Regions from separate parts of the Pantoea brenneri genome, predicted to be linked through region 1. Evidence: predicted binding sites of a transcription regulator. Region 1 holds the regulator's gene; the other holds the start of a gene.
What was found. The regulator PhoB, encoded in region 1, activates phosphate uptake and scavenging genes when phosphate is short. The targets are predictions, from matches to a motif close to CTGTCATAAAACTGNCNNAT.
Positions count from the first base shown of each region.

Region 1 (9,000 bases):
GAGTAGTCAGCTGCTGCTGTTCACGTTCAGCCTGTTGTTGCAGCGCGGTCAGCTGAGTTTCGCCGCGCAGCAGCTGCGGCTGCAGGTTAGCGAGTAATTGCTCACTTTCCTGCCAGCGCTGCCAGCGGGACTGCTGAACAGCCAGCCAGGATTCTCGTTCAGCGGCGGCAGGCAGGCTCAGGCCATGCTGGCTGAACTGCTGCTGTACCGCGTCCTGCAACTGCTGCCAGCTCGCCTGTTCCTGCTGCTGGCGCTGTTGCAGCGCGCTCAGCGCCTGCTGCAGGTTATCCAGCGACTGCTGTGCCAGCTGTTCGGCCTGCAGATGCTGCTGCCAGGCCTGCGACTGCTGAAGATGGTGATCTTTTGCCGCCTGACGGGCCTGCTCAGCCGCCTCCAGCGCCTGCCGCTGCTGCTCAAGCTGCTGTTCGCGTTGATTTTGCTGCTGCTGCCACTGGGTCAGTGCGTCGCGATCTGACAGGGTGAAGGTAAGTGCCAGCTCACCGCTGAGCGCCTGCCATTGCTGCTCCAGACCAACAAGCTGCCGCTGGGTTTCGGCAATGTCGTCGCGCAGCGTCTGCTGCTGGATCGCCGACTGCTTTAACTGTTCGTTTTTGGCGGTACCCGCCTCGCGTAGCGCATCGACCTGCTGTTGCAGGGCAGCGCGTCGCTGTTGATTGGCGCTGATTTCCAGCGTGCTGTAGCTGGCGACTGCCGGATGCGTGCAGGAGCCGCACAGCGGACAGGGCTGGTCTGGTGTGAGCCGGGCGCGATACTGCGAAAAATCGGCAATCTGCTGCTCCAGCGCGCAGATTTTATCGACATCATCCAGCTGCTGTTTCTCGCGTTTCCATCTTTCGCGCAGGCTGTGTAATTCCGCCTCCGCCTGCTGGTGAGCTTTTTCCAGCCCGGCCAGCTGCTGCTGGCGCTGACCAAGCTGCTGATGCAGCGGGTGCCACTGGGTAGAAAGCAGTAACAGCTGCTGCCGCGCCGCGCGGCGACTGTGCAGCTGGCTCAGCGCCTCTCGCAGCGCGGCTGGCGGATGCTGCTTCTGCAGCGAAGTTAGTACTTGCTCCGCTTGCAGCAGCGCCTGAGCGGCGGCCTGCTCAGCCTGCTGGCGTGGTAATGCCTGCTTAGCCTGCTGTTCCCGTTCTGCTTGCTGCGCCGCGATTTTCTGCTGTTGTTGCTGCTGCTGTTGCGCCAGTCCGGCGAGGGTCGCCTCGCGCTGCGCCAGCTGGGCAAATCGTTCCTGCCACAGCGGCAGCGATGCGCCCCATTGCGCCATATCGGCTAACTGCTGACGCAGGGTTTGCTGCTCCGCGATCGCCTGTTGTAAGACGGTAAGCTGGTGAGTCTGATCGGTCAGCATACGTTGAGTCTGATCGCACTGCTGCTGCTGGCGATCTTTTTCCTGCTGCTGCTGCGTCAGCTGCTGTTGCAGCGCCTGCAGTGACTGATCCAGCGGCATCACCTGTTCGGTCAGCAGGCTCTCCTGTTGCTGCTGTTGCTGGCGTGCCTGTTCCGCCGCGGCCTGGGCGGTGGCATAGTGCTGCTGCTGGCGTTGCTGTTCAGCCAGCGCCTGCTGGTGTGCGTCGGACAGCTGCTGCTGCTGACTGCGTACCTCACGCAGCGCATTCGCCCGTTCGTCACGCTGCTGCAGGGTAGCCCGCAGCTTTTCAGCCGGTTCGCTGCGCGCCAGCCGCTGTCGGTCCGCTTCAGCGGCCTGCGCCGCCGCCTCCGCCTGTTGCAGCGCCTGGCGGGTCTGCGCGATATCCTGCTGGAGCTGCTGCGCCTGTTGCTGCCACTGCTGCTGCTGCTGGGCGTGCTGATAGTCACGGCTCAGCGTCTGTTCCGCCGCGCTCAGTTGCAGCATCTGCTGTTGCAGCGCGGTGCGCGTGTCGTCATCCAGCAGCGCCATGGCTCCCGCCCGGCTGCGCAGCAGGTCGAGCGCGGTTTTTGCCTCTTTGTGACGTTCATAGATTGCGGCGGAAATCTGGCCGTAAATTTCGGTGCCGGTCAGCTCTTCCAGCAGTTCGGCCCGTTCGCTGGCTTTGGCGTTGAGGAAGGCGGCAAACTGCCCCTGGGACAGCATCATTGAGCGGGTAAAACGCTCAAAGTCGAGGCCGGAAAGGGTCTCAATCAGCCTCAGTTTGTCACCGACCTTGTCGGCGACGATGGTATCGTCGGCACAGCGCGCCAGCTCAACCCGCGGCGCCTGCAGTTTGCCGTCGGCGGTGCCGCGTGCGCGGTTCTGGCTCCAGAAGGCGCGCCAGGCTTCGCCTTTGATCTCAAATTCCACTTCAGCCAGACACTCGGCGCAGTCGCGGGTCATCAGCGCATTCTGGCTTTGGGAGATGGCGCCGAGACGCGGCGTCTGGTGATAGAGCGCCAGGCAGATGGCATCCAGCAGCGTGGTTTTGCCTGCGCCAGTGGCACCGGTAATCGCGAACAGCCCGTTACTGGCGAAGGGTTCAGCGCGGAAATCGATAAACCATTCACCGCGCAGTGCATTAAGGTTTTTAAACCGTAGCGTGAGGATCTTCATTGTGGTTCCTCAATGTCGGCCAGCGTCTGGCGGAACAGGGTGGTCATCTGATCGATCTGCTGCGGTTGCAGTTCACTATCCAGCGCCAGGCGACGGGCAAACACCTCTTCCACTTTCAGTTCGCTCAGGGTTTCGTTATCGAGTCGCGCCAGGCTGTGCTGACGCTGCTCGCGGCTGCGGCGTAACAGCAAAACCTCAACCGGCAGTTCTGCGGTCAGGGTTTCCACCTGACGCTGCAGATCGCTGAGGTACTCCTGAGTGGTGACTTCAATATCCAGCCAGGTCGGTTTTTCCTGCTGCATGTCGCTGAAATCGCTGAGCTGCTGCGCGATCTGCGCCAGTGAACCTTTCAGCACCTGCATCGGCTGCACCTGCGGCACCACCAGCGGCGTCACCGCTTGCAAACCGCGCGGGGTGAAGTCCAGCAGGAAGACGCTTTTTTCACTGCCCAGTTCATCAAAACTGAGTGGAATCGGCGAGCCGCTGTAACGAATGTGCTCAGTGCCCGCCACCCGCTGAGCGCGGTGAATGTGGCCGAGCGCGATGTAATCCACGTCCGGGAACGCGGAGGCCGGGAAGGCGTCCAGCGTGCCGATATAGATGTCACGCACCGAGTCGCTCTGGCTGACGCCGACGGTGGTGAGGTGACCGGTAGCCACGATTGGCAGAGCCGGCTCCAGCGCCCGCGCAGCAGCCACGCGCTGCTGATAATGGTGAGCAATCGCCTCCAGCAGCGAGGTCTGCTTGTCGCGTCCGGACTGTCCGGCGCGGCTGCGCAGAATATCGCGCGGTCGCAGATAAGGAATGGCGCACAGCAGCACGCCCGGCTCGCCCTGACGGGTGGTGAGCAGCAGCACATCGCTGTTGGTCTGAGGCGTGGCGATCACCCGGGTATTCAGGCAGGCGAGCAGTTCGCGTGACTCATTGAGCGTCGCCACCGAGTCGTGATTGCCCGCCAGCACAATCAGCTGACAGCCGCTGGGCTGCAGCGCCACCACAAAGCGGTTGAACATTTCGCGCGCGTAGCTGGGCGGGGTGCCGGTATCGAACAGATCGCCCGCAACGATTAACGCATCCACCTGATGCTGTTCAATCTGGATCAACAACCAGTCAAGAAACGCCTGATGTTCCGCCGCCCGACTCTTGTTGTAAAAGAACTGCCCCAGATGCCAGTCCGCAGTATGAATGATGCGCATAAAACTCCCTGCCGTTGTAATTCGCCCGACGATTATACTGGCTCTGCGGCCAAAGCGAAAAATTGTCGCTGCGCTGTCATAATTGATTACCACTGGCCTGAATGAGCGGTTATGTTTTTCATAAAAGTGTCACAAATCTGACGCATAATGGCGCCGCGAATCTCAGTGACAGCCGTCATATCAGCAGGAGTAATAATGGCTAAGCGCATTTTGGTTGTGGAAGATGAAGCCCCAATCCGTGAAATGTTGTGCTTTGTTCTGGAGCAGAACGACTATCAGCCAATTGAGGCGGAAGATTATGACAGCGCAGTGGGTAAGCTGATTGAACCCTGGCCCGATCTGATTCTGCTGGACTGGATGTTACCCGGCGGCAGCGGCATTCAGTTTATTAAGCATCTGAAACGCGAAGCGATGACCCGCGATATTCCGGTGATGATGCTCACCGCACGTGGTGAAGAAGAGGACCGGGTGCGTGGGCTGGAAGTCGGCGCTGACGATTACATCACCAAGCCCTTCTCGCCAAAAGAGCTGATGGCGCGCATCAAAGCCGTCATGCGCCGTATTTCACCGATGGCGGTGGAAGAGGTGATTGAGATGCAGGGACTGAGTCTGGATCCCTCCTCGCATCGGGTGATGTCCGAAACCACGCCGCTGGAAATGGGCCCTACCGAATATAAACTACTGCACTTCTTTATGACGCACCCGGAGCGGGTTTACAGCCGCGAGCAGCTGCTGAACCATGTCTGGGGCACCAACGTGTATGTCGAAGATCGCACCGTCGATGTTCACATTCGCCGTTTACGTAAAGCGCTGGAAGTCTCCGGCCACGATCGCATGGTACAAACCGTCCGTGGAACAGGGTATCGTTTCTCTGCCCGCTACTAAACGGAGTTTTCACCGTGCTGGAACGCCTCTCCTGGAAGAGATTACTGTCAGAACTGCTGCTGGCGTGTCTGCCTGCGCTGCTGCTTGGCCTGCTGTTCGGTTATCTGCCGTGGCTGCTGTTGCTGAGCGTACTGGCGGTGCTGCTGTGGCATTTCCACAACCTGATGCGCCTGTCGCACTGGTTGTGGCTCGATCGCACTATGACGCCGCCGGCTGGGCGGGCCAGCTGGGAACCGCTGTTTTACGGGCTCTACCAGATGCAGTTACGCAACCGGCGGCGGCGGCGTGAACTCGGCAACCTGATTAAACGCTTTCGCAGCGGCGCTGAGTCGCTGCCAGATGCGGTGATCCTCACCACCGAAGAGGGCACCATTTTCTGGTGCAACGGGCTGGCGCAACAGCATCTCGGGCTACGCTGGCCGGAAGATAATGGCCAGAACATCCTCAACCTGCTGCGTTATCCGGAATTCTCGCGCTATATCCGCCAGCGTGACTTCGACAAACCCCTGACGCTGGTGCTGAATAACCAGTACCACATGGAATTTCGCGTCATGCCCTACAGTGAAGGGCAGTGGCTGCTGGTGGCGCGTGACGTCACCCAGATGCACCAGCTGGAAGGGGCGCGCCGTAACTTCTTTGCCAACGTCAGCCATGAACTGCGTACCCCGCTGACGGTGCTGCAGGGCTATCTGGAGATGATGAATGACTCGGTGATGAACGAGCGTTCACGCGGCAAGGCGCTGCATACCATGTCGGAGCAGACGCGCCGCATGGACAGCCTGGTCAAGCAGCTGCTGACGCTGTCGCGGATTGAAGCTGCGCCCGCGATCGATCTGAAAGAGAAGGTCGATGTGCCGGTGATGCTCCGGCTGCTGCAACACGAGGCCGCCACCCTGAGCGGCGGACGTCACGACATCCATTTCCATACCGATCCGCATCTGAAAGTCTTTGGCAACGATGAACAGCTGCGCAGCGCCATCTCCAACCTGGTCTACAACGCGGTAAACCACACGCCGGAGGGCACGCGCATTGATATCAGCTGGCTGCGCAGTAAGCAGGGCGCAACGTTTCGGGTGTGCGATAACGGACCGGGCATTGCGGCTGAACATATTCCCCGTCTCACCGAGCGTTTCTACCGGGTCGATAAGGCGCGATCGCGGGCGACCGGCGGCAGCGGACTGGGGCTGGCGATCGTGAAACATGCCCTGAGCCACCATAATGCGCGGCTGGATATCACCAGCGTGCCGCATCAGGAGACCTGTTTTACCTTTACCTTGCCGGCAAGGTTGATTGTCAGCAGTGGGATGCAGGAGAATGCCCTCCATTAATGGCTGACGGATCTGCTTGATGCGCGCACTTGTTTTGTTGATGGTCATTTTATTGCCGGGCATGGCGCTGGCACAGCCCGGCGCGCTGTCGGGCAACCTTAGCAGCGTCGGGTCTGATACCCTGGGCTACCTGATGACGCTGTGGGGCGAGGATTTCAGTCGGCAGGCTCCGGGCGTCAATGTGCAGGTGCAGGCATCCGGATCGTCGACCGCGCCGACTGCGCTGGCTGCCGGTGCGGCGCAGCTCGGACCGATGAGCCGCCCGATGCAGGCGGATGAACGGCAGGCGTTTGAAGCGCGCTATGGTTATCCTCCGCTGGCGGTACCGGTAGCGATGGATGCGCTGGTGGTGGTGGTCAATCAGCGCAATCCGCTGCAGCAGATAACGCCGCGTCAGCTTGACGCCATTTTCTCGATTACCCGCCTGTGCGGGGCCACCTCGGTGCCGCAACGCTGGGGCGATCTCGGCGCGCGGGCGGCTGAGTGGGCTCACCGGCCGATCCAGCGCTACGGACGCAACTCGGCGTCCGGTACCTGGGGATTCTTCAAGCAGCAGGCGCTCTGTCAGGGTGATTTTCGCAATGACGTAGCCGAATTTCCCGGTTCGGCAGCGGTGGTGCAGGCGGTGGCAGGCAATCCACGCAGCATCGGTTACGCCAGTTTTGGCTTCCACCTCAGCGGCGTAAAGATGCTGGCGGTGGTGAACGATCGGGGTGAGGCTGTGGCACCCGACGCGGACGCAATCCGCAGTGGTCGCTATCCGTGGGCCCGTCCGCTCTATCTGTATGTCAACAAGGCGCCGGGTAAGCCGTTGCCACCGCTGGTCGCAGCCTTCCTGCAGCAGGTGCTCTCGGTGCAGGGACAGCGACGGGTCAGCGAAGCGGGTTATCTGCCACTCTCTGATAGCCAGATGGCGCAGGCGCGCGCGGCGCTTAACTGATCCTCTTCAGACGCGCATTCTGCTCTGCTTGTGTGCTGCGCGCGATGTTTAAGCGAGGGTCTCCAGGCGCGTAGGGCTTTCGCTGTCCGGAACCTGGAAGGTTCACCTTCAGGCGCGCATTCTCTCCTTAACCGCTATGGATGTGCTCCTCTCCCGGCGCGCGCATGTCGCTGCTTATCTGCTGCAAAACCGCGCGGTAGCCCGTCTTATCTGCCAACATGAATTTTCTTCATGGCCTGTGAATTTTCTTCTATTGCAGCGGGCGGCGGCACATGTCATTCTGCGTTCAGACGTATAGCCATCCAGATGGCTATAAATAACAGAGCGCAATTATTTCCTGCTGAAACCATCGGCAGGCGAGACAGGAGTGATCATGCAAAGAAATACCGCCCCGTTCCGTGCTGATACCGTAGGCAGTTTTCTGCGTCCCGCCGCGATTAAGCAGGCGCGTGAGCAGTTCGCCGCTGGCGAAATTGATGCGGCAGCGCTGCGCCAGGTTGAAGATGACGCCATCCGCGATGTGGTCGCCAGACAGCGCGAAAATGGCCTGCAGGTGGTGACCGATGGCGAATTTCGTCGCGGCTGGTGGCACTTCGATTTTTTCTACGGCCTGGATGGTGTGGAAGCTTATGAAGCAGAGCAGGGGATCCAGTTCAACGGCGTGCAGACCAAAGCGCATGGCGTAAAAGTAGTGAGCAAGCTCGGCTTTTCCAGCCATCCGATGCTGGAACACTTTCGCTTCCTGCAAAGCATTGCCGGTGATGCGGTGGCAAAAATGACCATTCCCAGCCCCAGCGTGCTGCACTTCCGCGGCGGTCGCAAAGTGATCGACGCTGAGGTCTATCCGGACCTGGCAGATTATTTTGACGACCTGGCACAGACCTATAAAGACGCCATTAAGGCGTTTTACGCCGCGGGTTGCCGTTATCTACAGCTGGATGACACCGTCTGGGCCTACCTTTGCTCTGAGGATCAGAAACGCGATATCCGGGCACGCGGCGACGATCCGGAAGCGCTGGCGCGGACCTATGCTCAGGTGCTGAACAAGGCGCTGGAAGACAAGCCAGCCGATCTGACCGTTGGTCTGCATGTCTGCCGTGGCAATTTCCGCTCAACCTGGATTTCAGAAGGTGGTTACGAGCCGGTGGCGGAAATCCTGTTTGGCAGCGTCAATGTCGATGCCTTCTTCCTCGAATATGACAATGCCCGTTCAGGCGGTTTCGAGCCGCTGCGCTTCATCAAGCCAGGCCATCAGCAGGTGGTGCTGGGCCTGATCACCACCAAATCCGGTGAGCTGGAAGATCCGGCGCAGGTGAAAGCCCGACTGCAGGAAGCGGCGCAGTATGTCAGCCTCGACCAGATCTGTCTCAGCCCGCAGTGCGGCTTTGCCTCTACCGAAGAGGGCAACAGCCTGAGCGAAGAGCAGCAGTGGCAGAAGATTCGCCTGGTGGTCGATATCGCAAAACAGGTGTGGTAATGCTGTAAACTTGTGCAAACAGGCGCGTAAAACGCGCCTTTTGTGCATTTGTCAGCGGCGTTATGCGGGGAATTCTCGCGGTCTGTTTATTATTTAGGCACATCATCTTGTGTGCCTGGGTTAAAAATTAACGCTATCCACTGGTTGTTACGTAAATAACGGGATAACCTTCTGGTTTTCCGATCCCGTATTGCCTTTCCCCGCTATAAACGTTTTACTTAGCCCCGTTGTCGATCCATCCCTCCGTGAACAGAAAAAAAGCAGCTTAAATCACCTGCGCTTCACCTCACGACGAGCATAATGCGCTGACATTGGCTGGCTGGTCGTGGTTTTAACGCAGCGAGGGGACAACACAAACCCAACTTCCACCGCAACATCAGTGACAGGCCGTATGACACATCGTTTAACCTCGAAAGACATTCTCGCGCTGGGCTTCATGACATTTGCCCTGTTCGTTGGCGCGGGCAACATCATTTTCCCGCCGATGGTTGGCATTCAGTCTGGCGAACACGTCTGGACCGCCGCTATTGGCTTTCTGATCACTGCCGTGGGTCTGCCGGTGATGACCGTGGTAGCGCTGGCGCGCGTCGGCGGCGGCGTGGATGCACTCAGTACCCCAATCGGTAAGGTTG
Region 1 is NZ_JBCGBG010000001.1:2,174,797-2,183,796, reverse strand. Features, by position in the region: gene AABB92_RS10345 (AAA family ATPase) at 1-2,542, opposite strand, end outside; gene sbcD (exonuclease subunit SbcD) at 2,539-3,738, opposite strand; gene phoB (phosphate response regulator transcription factor PhoB) at 3,934-4,623, shown strand; gene phoR (phosphate regulon sensor histidine kinase PhoR) at 4,638-5,951, shown strand; gene AABB92_RS10325 (PstS family phosphate ABC transporter substrate-binding protein) at 5,971-6,891, shown strand; gene AABB92_RS10320 (cobalamin-independent methionine synthase II family protein) at 7,265-8,368, shown strand; gene brnQ (branched-chain amino acid transporter carrier protein BrnQ) at 8,760-9,000, shown strand, end outside.

Region 2 (9,000 bases), on a different contig from region 1:
CATTACTGGTGCGGTCCAGCGTGTCGTCGTGCAGCAGAAAGATCTGCGCGTCGCCCGATAATTTGGCATCAAATTCAATCATCTGATGACCATATTTCGCCCCGACGTCAATTGCCGCCAGGGTGTTTTCCGGTGCCAGTTTGCCGCCGCCGCGATGCGCGACGATGTGCGGATAGGGCCAGTGTTGTGTGCTCATTCCAGACGCTTTCCATGGGTTGAATCGAAGAAGTGTAACGCATCTGCGGGCAGATGCAGCCACAGCGTGCTGCCGGGCTGTGGCCGCTCGCTGTGGGCTAAGCGTACCACCAGCGGCGTATCACCGATGCGGCCATGGGCAAGATTGTCAGCCCCCAGCATTTCCAGCGTATCAACCCGCAGCGGTACCCCACCCTGTTCACGGCTGCTGAGCTGGATATGTTCCGGCCGGATACCCAGCACCACCGGACGGTTGGCCCACTTCGCTTTGCTCTCGCTTAGCGGCAGGGCATGCGACGCGTCCAGATTAAAGCGGCTGCCATCACTGTTGAATGCGCCTTTCAGCAGGTTCATTGCCGGTGCGCCGATAAACGAGGCGACGAACTGACTGGCGGGACGCTCGTAAACCTCAACCGGCGTGCCCAGCTGCTCGACCACGCCTTTGTTCATTACCATTACCCGCTGCGCCAGCGTCATCGCTTCAACCTGATCGTGGGTGACATACAGGCTGGTGGTCTGCAAACGCCGATGCAGCTGTTGCAGCTCCAGACGCATCTGCACCCGCAGGCGCGCATCAAGGTTGGAGAGCGGCTCATCGAACAGAAAGACCGCCGGTTCACGCACAATCGCGCGGCCCATGGCAACGCGCTGACGCTGCCCGCCAGAGAGTTCACGCGGCCGGCGGGTCAGCAGATGATCCAGCTCAAGGCTGCGCGCGGCGTCCAGCACCCGTAGCCGAATCTGCTCTTTGCCCATGCCGCGGATCTTCAGGCCATAGGCCATGTTCTCTTCCACTGACATATGGGGATAGAGCGCATAGTTCTGGAACACCATCGCAATGCCGCGATCTTTTGGCTCTTCCTGCGTGACGCGTTTGTTGTCGATGTAGATGTCGCCGGAGCTGACGCGCTCGAGGCCCGCCACCATCCGCAGCAGCGTCGATTTACCGCAGCCGGAGGGGCCCACCATCACCATAAATTCACCATCATTTACCGTGACGTTCAGCGGCTGAATGATCTGATTTTTACCATCGTAGGACTTGGTCACTGCCTGAAGGGTTACGCCTGCCATCTTATTTCTCACTCTCAACCAGGCCGCGCACAAAGGCACGCTGCATGACTAACACCACCACCACCGGTGGGATCAGGGTTAATAACATCGCCGCCATCACTTCGTTCCACTGGGTCGGTGAACCGCTGGTGGAGATCATGCTTTTAATCCCCGCCACCGCCGTGCCGAGGCTGGCGTCATTGATGATCAGCAGCGGCCAGAGATACTGATTCCAGCCGTAGATAAAGGTGATAACGAACAGCGCCGCCAGATTGGTTTTCGACAGTGGCAGCACGATATCGCGGAAGAAACGCATCGCGCTGGCACCATCAATCCGGGCGGCTTCCACCAGTTCATCCGGCAGTGACATAAAAAACTGGCGGAACAAAAAGGTGGCGGTCGCCGATGCCATCAGCGGCAGGGTCAGGCCGCTATAACTGTCGAGCAGATTCAGATCGGCGATCACCTGCACCGTCGGGAAAATACGCACCTCGACCGGCAGCATCAGGGTGATGAAAATCAGCCAGAAGAACAGCGTCCGCAGCGGAAAGCGGAACCAGACCAGCGCAAATGCCGAGAGCATCGAGACGGTGATTTTGCCGACGGTGATCCCGAGCGCCATGATGGTGCTGTTCAGCAGCATCAGGCCGAATGCCGGGCCGTTACCGTTCACACCGTGGGTCCAGATGCGCGAGACGTTTTCCCACAGGTGAGTGCCGGGTACCAGCGTCATCGGCACCTGATAGACCGCATCGTTATCCAGCGTGGCCGCCACGAAGGCGACGTAGAGCGGGAACAGGATGGTCAGCACGCCCAGTATCAGCACGATGTGGCTGAAGATATCCAGCCCGCGTCGATTCTCAATCATTGGTATTGCACCTTACGTTCAACGAAGCGGAACTGAATCACCGTCAGACCGATCACCAACACCATCAGCACCACCGACTGAGCAGCGGATGAGGAGAGATCCAGGCCGGTGAAGCCTTCGCGATAGATTTTGTAGATCAGCGTGGTGGTGGCCTGCACCGGTCCGCCGCCGGTGGCGGCATCGATCACCGGGAAGGTATCGAAGAAGGCATAAATCAGGTTCACCACCAGCAGGAAGAAGCTGACCGGCGTAATCAGCGGTAATGAGAGATTAAAGAAACGGCGCACCGGTCCGGCACCGTCAATCGCGGCGGCTTCAACCAGCGATTTGGGGATCGACTGCAGCGCGGCGAAGAAAAACAGGAAGTTGTAGCTCATCTGCTGCCAGATCGACGCCAGCACAATCAGGAACATCGCCTGGCCGCTGTTTTGCGCGTAGTTCCAGTTGTAGCCGATGTGGTTCAGCAGGTAGCTGAACAGGCCAAGGCCGGGATTGAACAGAAACATCCACAGCACCGCTGCCACGACCGGCGCGACGGCATACGGCAGCAGCAGTAGCGTCTGGTAAAGCTTGCGCAGCCGCACCACGTAATCCACCAGCGCCGCCAGTAGCAGCGATAACACCATGCCGCACACCGTGACCAGACCGCTGAATTTGATGGTGGTCCAGAATGAATCCAGATAGTAAGGATCGGCAAACAGCCGTTTAAAGTTATCCAGCCCGACGAAGGTGCTGGAGAGACCAAAAGGATCGAGGCTTTGCAGCGAATACCACAAGGCTTCGCCAGCCGGCCAGAGAAAGAAGATGGCGGTGATCACCAGTTGCGGCAGCACCAAAAGATAGGGCAACAGGCTGGTGCGAAATACCGGACGAGATGAGGACATGGCGCACTCTGATTCAGAAAGAGAAAGGGCCGGCCGGTGCTGGCCCGATACAGCGGATTACTTCACCTGCTGCTGGAAACGACGCAGCAGTTCATTGCCGCGTTTCACCGCATTATCCAGTGCGCCCTGCGGCGACTGTTTACCGGTCCAGACGCTTTCCAGCTCTTCATCCACCACGGTACGAATCTGTGGCATGTTGCCGAGACGCATCCCTTTGGTGAACGGTAACGGCGGCTTGTTCAGCATCTGACGGGTCGCGATATCAGCACCCGGATTTTTATCGTAGAAGCCCTGCTGTTTGCTCAGCTCATAGGCAGCCGTGGTGATTGGCAGATAGCCAGTTTTCTGATGCCATTCAGCGGCGATTTCCGGCTGGGCAAGGAACTGCATAAACTCAGCCACGCCTTTGTAGGTAGCCGCGTCTTTGCCCTTCATCACCCACAGGCTGGCCCCGCCGATGATGGCGTTTTGTGGTGCCTCAGGAACCCTGTCGTCATACGGCATCATGCCGACGCCGAAGTTAAATTTGGCGTAATGACGAATATCCGCCAGCGAGCCGGATGAGGCGGTGGTGATACCGCAATCGCCGTTATAGAACTTGGCGGTGGATTCATCTTTGCGGCCAAAGTAGGTGAAGTCGCCCTGTTTATTCATCTCTTCCAGCATCTGGATATGACGAACCTGCACCGGCTTATTGAACTCCAGGACCGCATCGCGTCCGTCAAAACCGTTGTTTTTAGTCGCTACCGGCAGGGCATGCCAGGCACTGAAGTTTTCGATCTGAATCCAGCCCTGCCAGCCGCTGGCGTAACCACAGCTCATGCCCGATTTACGCAGCGCCGCCGCATCTTTCGCCAGTTCCTGCCAGGTTTTGGGGGGCTGGTCCGGGTTAAGACCCGCTTTTTTGAACGCGTCTTTGTTGTAGTAGAGCACCGGCGTCGAGCTGTTGAACGGCTGAGAGATCAGCTGACCGTTGCTGTCGCTGTAGTAGCCCGCCACCGTCGGCACAAACTGTTTTTCATCAAACGGAATACCGGCATCTTTAAACACCTGATGCACCGGCACAATCGCCTGCGACGCCATCATGGTGGCGGTACCGACTTCATACACCTGCAACACGGCGGGTGCTTTGCCGGTGCGCACTGCCGCGATACCTGCCGCCAGGCTCTGCTCGTAGTTACCTTTGTAGGTCGGAACAATTTTGTAATCGGGATGGGCCTGGTTAAAGCGTTGCGCCAGCGAGTCAACTTCTTTGCCTAACTCGCCTTCCATAGAGTGCCAGAACGGGATCTCAGTGGCGGCCAGCGCCTGGCCACTGAGCGTCAGGCCAAGCAGCACGCCGATCAGGCTACGACGATAGGTAACGACGGACATAGAATTTTCCTGTGCAGGTAAATACGCGTGAAATCACGCATTTGTGGTTCGCGAAGTAACATGACACGGGAAAATGACGGATTAATAACGGGCGGATGACAGCCAGATGACAGGCTTAAGCGTGCAAAAGGCGGAGCGGCTACCGGCCGGGCTGAGATTTTTGACAACGTCTGGCCTGGTTGCTGTAAGGCTGAGCCCTGCACAGAGAACACGGTCAGATCGGAAAGACGCTAAAGCCAATCCATGACATGCCCGGCCCGCGCGATTACGCACCCATTTTGATGGCCGTGGGCGGCGCAGCGAGCATTTATATCGAAGGCCGTCGGCGGCGCAGCGGGCATTTATATCGAAGGCCGTCGGCGGCGCAGCGAGCATTTATATCGAAGGACGTCGGCGGCGCAGCGAGCATTTATATCGAAGGCCGTCGGCGGCGCAGCGAACATTTATATCGAAGGCCGTCGGCGGCGCAGCGAGCATTTATATCGAAGGCCGTCGGCGGCGCAGCGAGCATTTATATCGAAGGCCGTCGGCGGCGCAGCGAGCATTTATATCGAAGGCCGTCGGCGGCGCAGGCAGGTTGCGGGCGGACAGCGCGCAGTAACCGGAGCGTACATTCAGTACGTGAGGATTACGAGCACTGCCCAACCACAACCTGACCAGTAAGCCAGGCCTCTGAATATTAAGCTCCCAGGTACGCGCTTCGGACGGCTTCATTGGAAAGCAGCGCAGCCCCGCTATCCTCCAGCACCACATGGCCGTTTTCCAGCACGTAGCCACGATCCGCCAGCTTCAGCGCCTGGTTGGCGTTCTGCTCCACCAGGAAGATGGTCATCCCCTCGCTGCGCAGCTGTTCGATGGTGTCGAAGATCTGCTGAATAATAATCGGTGCCAGACCCAGCGACGGTTCATCCAGCAACAGCAGGCGGGGCTGGCTCATCAGCGCACGGCCAATCGCCAGCATCTGCTGCTCACCACCTGACATGGTGCCGGCACGCTGGATTTTGCGCTCCTCCAGCCGCGGGAACAGTTGATAAACGCGCTTGATCCGCTCCAGATATTGCGGACGGCTGGCAAAAAAGCCGCCCATTGCCAGATTCTCTTCCACCGTCATACGCGAAAACACCCGCCGGCCTTCCGGTACGATGGCGATAGCTTCACGCATGATGCGCGCCGTTTGCCAGTCAGTAATGGTTTTACCGTCAAAGGTGATGGTGCCGTGAGTGGCACGCGGTTCGCCACACAGCGTCCCCAGCAGCGTGGTTTTTCCGGCACCGTTGGCCCCAATCAGCGTGACGATCTCGCCCTGATTGATGTAAAGGCTGACGTTATGCAACGCCTGAATTTTGCCGTAGTGGGCGCTCACGTTCTCAATGGTTAACATCGCATTTGCCATCTTACGCCTCTCCTAAATAGGCACGGATCACGTCCGGATTATTGCGAATTTCTTCCGGCGTGCCGTTAGCCAACGGCGTTCCCTGATTGACCACGTAAATGCGATCAGAAATGCCCATCACCAGCTTCATATCATGTTCAATCAGCAGCACTGAAACCTTGTGTTCACCGCGCAGTTCGGCAATCAGCTCATCCAGTTGGTGCGTCTCTTTGGGGTTAAGACCGGCCGCCGGTTCATCCAGCATCAGGATTTCCGGACGCGTCACCATGCAGCGCGCAATCTCCAGACGCCGCTGCTGACCATAAGCCAGATTACCGGCCTGACGGTTAGCCAGATCCAGCAAGCCGACCCGCTCCAGCCAGTTGGCTGCGCGATCGAGCGCCTCGCTTTCACTGCGACGAAACGCCGGGGTTTTGAGCAGACCGGCAAACAGCCCGCTCTTCAGATGTTGATGTTGCGCCACCAGCAGATTTTCAATCACCGTCATTTCACGAAACAGACGAACGTGCTGGAAGGTCCGCACAATCCCCATCCGCGCAATCTTCTGGCCGGGTAATCCTTCCAGATGCTGCTCACGCAGTTTAATGCTGCCACCGGTCGGCTTGTAGAAGCCGGTCAGGCAGTTAAACACCGTGGTTTTACCGGCACCGTTCGGCCCGATTAGCGAGACGATTTCCTGCGGATGCAGCGCCAGCGCCACGTTGTTAACCGCTAACAGGCCGCCGAAGCGCATCATCAAACCTTCAACGGCTAATAAAGGCTGACTCATGCCTGTTCTCCTTGTTTACCTTGTCTGAGCTTCAGATGCGGACGCTTCATCGGCAACAGTCCCTGCGGACGCCAGATCATCATCAGCACCATTAAGCCTCCCAGCACCAGCATGCTGTACTCATTGAGATCACGCATCAGCTCGCGAGAGACCACCAGCAGAATGGCGGCCAGTATCACCGCAAACTGCGAGCCCATGCCGCCGAGTACCACAATCGCCAGCACAAAAGCCGATTCGACAAAGGTAAAGGATTCCGGGCTGACAAAGCCCTGACGCGCGGCGAACAGGCTGCCGGCAAAGCCGGCGAAGGCGGCGCTGATGGTGAAGGCAGTCAGTTTAATTCGGGTCGGGCTGAGGCCAAGCGAACGGCAGGCGATCTCATCCTCACGTAGCGCTTCCCAGGCGCGGCCCAGCGGCATGCGCAACAGACGGTTAATCACAAACAGCGTCAGCACCACCAGCAGCAATGCCACCAGATAGAGGAAGATAATCCGGTCACTGGGATCGTATTTCAGGCCAAAGAAGTGGTGAAAGGTATCCCAGCCGCCTTCACGCGGTGTACGGCCAAATTCCAGACCAAAGAAGGTCGGTTTCGGGATCTGGCTGATGCCGTTCGGGCCACCGGTCAGAGCGGTATTGTTGAGCAGCAGAATACGCACGATCTCACCAAAGCCCAGCGTCACAATCGCCAGATAGTCGCCGCGCAACCGCAAGACCGGGAAGCCCAGCAGCAGACCAAACAGCGCGGCCACCATGCCCGAGAGCGGCAGGCACTGCCAGAAGCCAAGCCCGTAATAGTGGTTCAGCAAAGCGAAGGTGTAAGCGCCGATGGCATAGAAGCCGCCGTAACCTAAAACCAGTAAGCCCGACAGGCCGACCACCACGTTCAGTCCGAGACCGAGCATCACGTAGATCAGCGTCATGGTGGCAATATCGACCGTGCCGCGCGACACCAGGAAGGGCCAGGCGAGCGCCGCCACGATCATTACCGCCATCACCAGTTTTTGCTTCGGCGTTGAGCCATCAATGCCTGGCAGCACCAGCGCCGGACCCGAGATTTTCTTCAGGCCGCTCTGCCAGACCGGCCGCAGCAGCTGGAACAGAAATACCACCACACAGGCGACGGCAATCCAGTTCCAGCGCACGCTGCCGGCGTTTTGCACCACCAGGTTAGTGCCGTCCAGATTCAGGCGCAGACCCATAAAGAAGCTGGCGAGCAGCAATAACATCAGCGACGAAATCAGGGCGTTGAGCAAGGAAGACTTCATACTTTTTCCACCTCCGGACGGCCCAGAATCCCGGTCGGCATCACCAGCAGTACCACAATCAGTAAGGCAAAGGAGACGACATCTTTATACTCGGTGCTCAGATAGGCGGAGGTCAGCGCTTCGGCGATTCCCAGCACCAGGCCACCAATCATCGCGCCCGGAATACTGCCAATGCCGCCCAGCACTGCGGCGGTGAACGCCTTCATGCCGGCCATAAAGCCGATGAACGGGTTGATCGATCCATAAAACTGGCCCAGCAGCACGCCCGCGACCGCCGCCATGGCGGCACCGATAACAAAGGTCAGTGAGATGACGCGATCGGTATTGATACCCAGCAGACTGGCCATTTTCAGATCTTCGGCACAGGCGCGACAGGCGCGGCCCATACGCGAATAGCGAATAAAGGTGGTCAGCGCCAGCATCGCCAGGAACGTCACCACCCAGATCACAATTTGCATGGTGGAGATGGTGGCGGCAAAGCCGTTGCTCTCGCCGACGGTCCACTGACCGGTAATCAGGCTCGGCAGCGCCAGGTCGCGCGATCCCTGGGTCAGGCTGACGTAGTTTTGCAGGAATATCGACATCCCGATGGCGGAAATCAGCGCAATCAGACGCTTGGAGGAGCGCACCGGCCGGTAAGCGACGCGTTCAATGCTCCAGCCGTAGGCGCTGGAGATAATCACCGCCATCACAAACCCGGCGGCAATCATCAGCCAGGTGGTGTCGATGCCCATCATCATCAGGGCGGCAATCACGATAAAGGAGACGTAGCTACCGATCATGTAAACCTCGCCGTGGGCGAAGTTAATCATGCCGATGATGCCGTAAACCATGGTGTAACCGATGGCGATCAGCGCATAGGTGCTGCCGAGGGTAACACCGTTGAACATCTGCTGGATAAAATAGAGGAACTGCTCGGACATACCTTAACCCTTACTTATCCGCTCGTGACCGAACGGAGTACAAAAAACGCCTGGCAGCACAGACCAGGCGTTAGTGTTGCAGGGGAGCAGGCAGCGGTTACCCGCTACCTGACCCGCCAGTAAACAGCCTGATTTACTTCACAGCGGTCGAGGTACCGTCGGCATGCCATTTGAAGACGCCGAACTCAAAGCCTTTCAGATCGCCCTTCTGATCCCAGCTCAGGTTGCCCATCACGGTTGGCACCGCAGCGCCTTCCTTGAGGTTTTTCACGATAT
Region 2 is NZ_JBCGBG010000005.1:105,635-114,634, forward strand. Features, by position in the region: gene ugpQ (glycerophosphodiester phosphodiesterase) at 1-196, opposite strand, end outside; gene AABB92_RS17885 (sn-glycerol-3-phosphate import ATP-binding protein UgpC) at 193-1,266, opposite strand; gene ugpE (sn-glycerol-3-phosphate ABC transporter permease UgpE) at 1,268-2,113, opposite strand; gene ugpA (sn-glycerol-3-phosphate ABC transporter permease UgpA) at 2,110-2,997, opposite strand; gene ugpB (sn-glycerol-3-phosphate ABC transporter substrate-binding protein UgpB) at 3,055-4,371, opposite strand; gene livF (high-affinity branched-chain amino acid ABC transporter ATP-binding protein LivF) at 5,051-5,764, opposite strand; gene livG (high-affinity branched-chain amino acid ABC transporter ATP-binding protein LivG) at 5,766-6,533, opposite strand; gene AABB92_RS17915 (high-affinity branched-chain amino acid ABC transporter permease LivM) at 6,530-7,801, opposite strand; gene livH (high-affinity branched-chain amino acid ABC transporter permease LivH) at 7,798-8,724, opposite strand; gene AABB92_RS17925 (branched-chain amino acid ABC transporter substrate-binding protein) at 8,858-9,000, opposite strand, start outside.
Region 2: a site for PhoB is predicted at 4,443-4,462, ahead of ugpB (sn-glycerol-3-phosphate ABC transporter substrate-binding protein UgpB). Genes of this name have one in related genera too.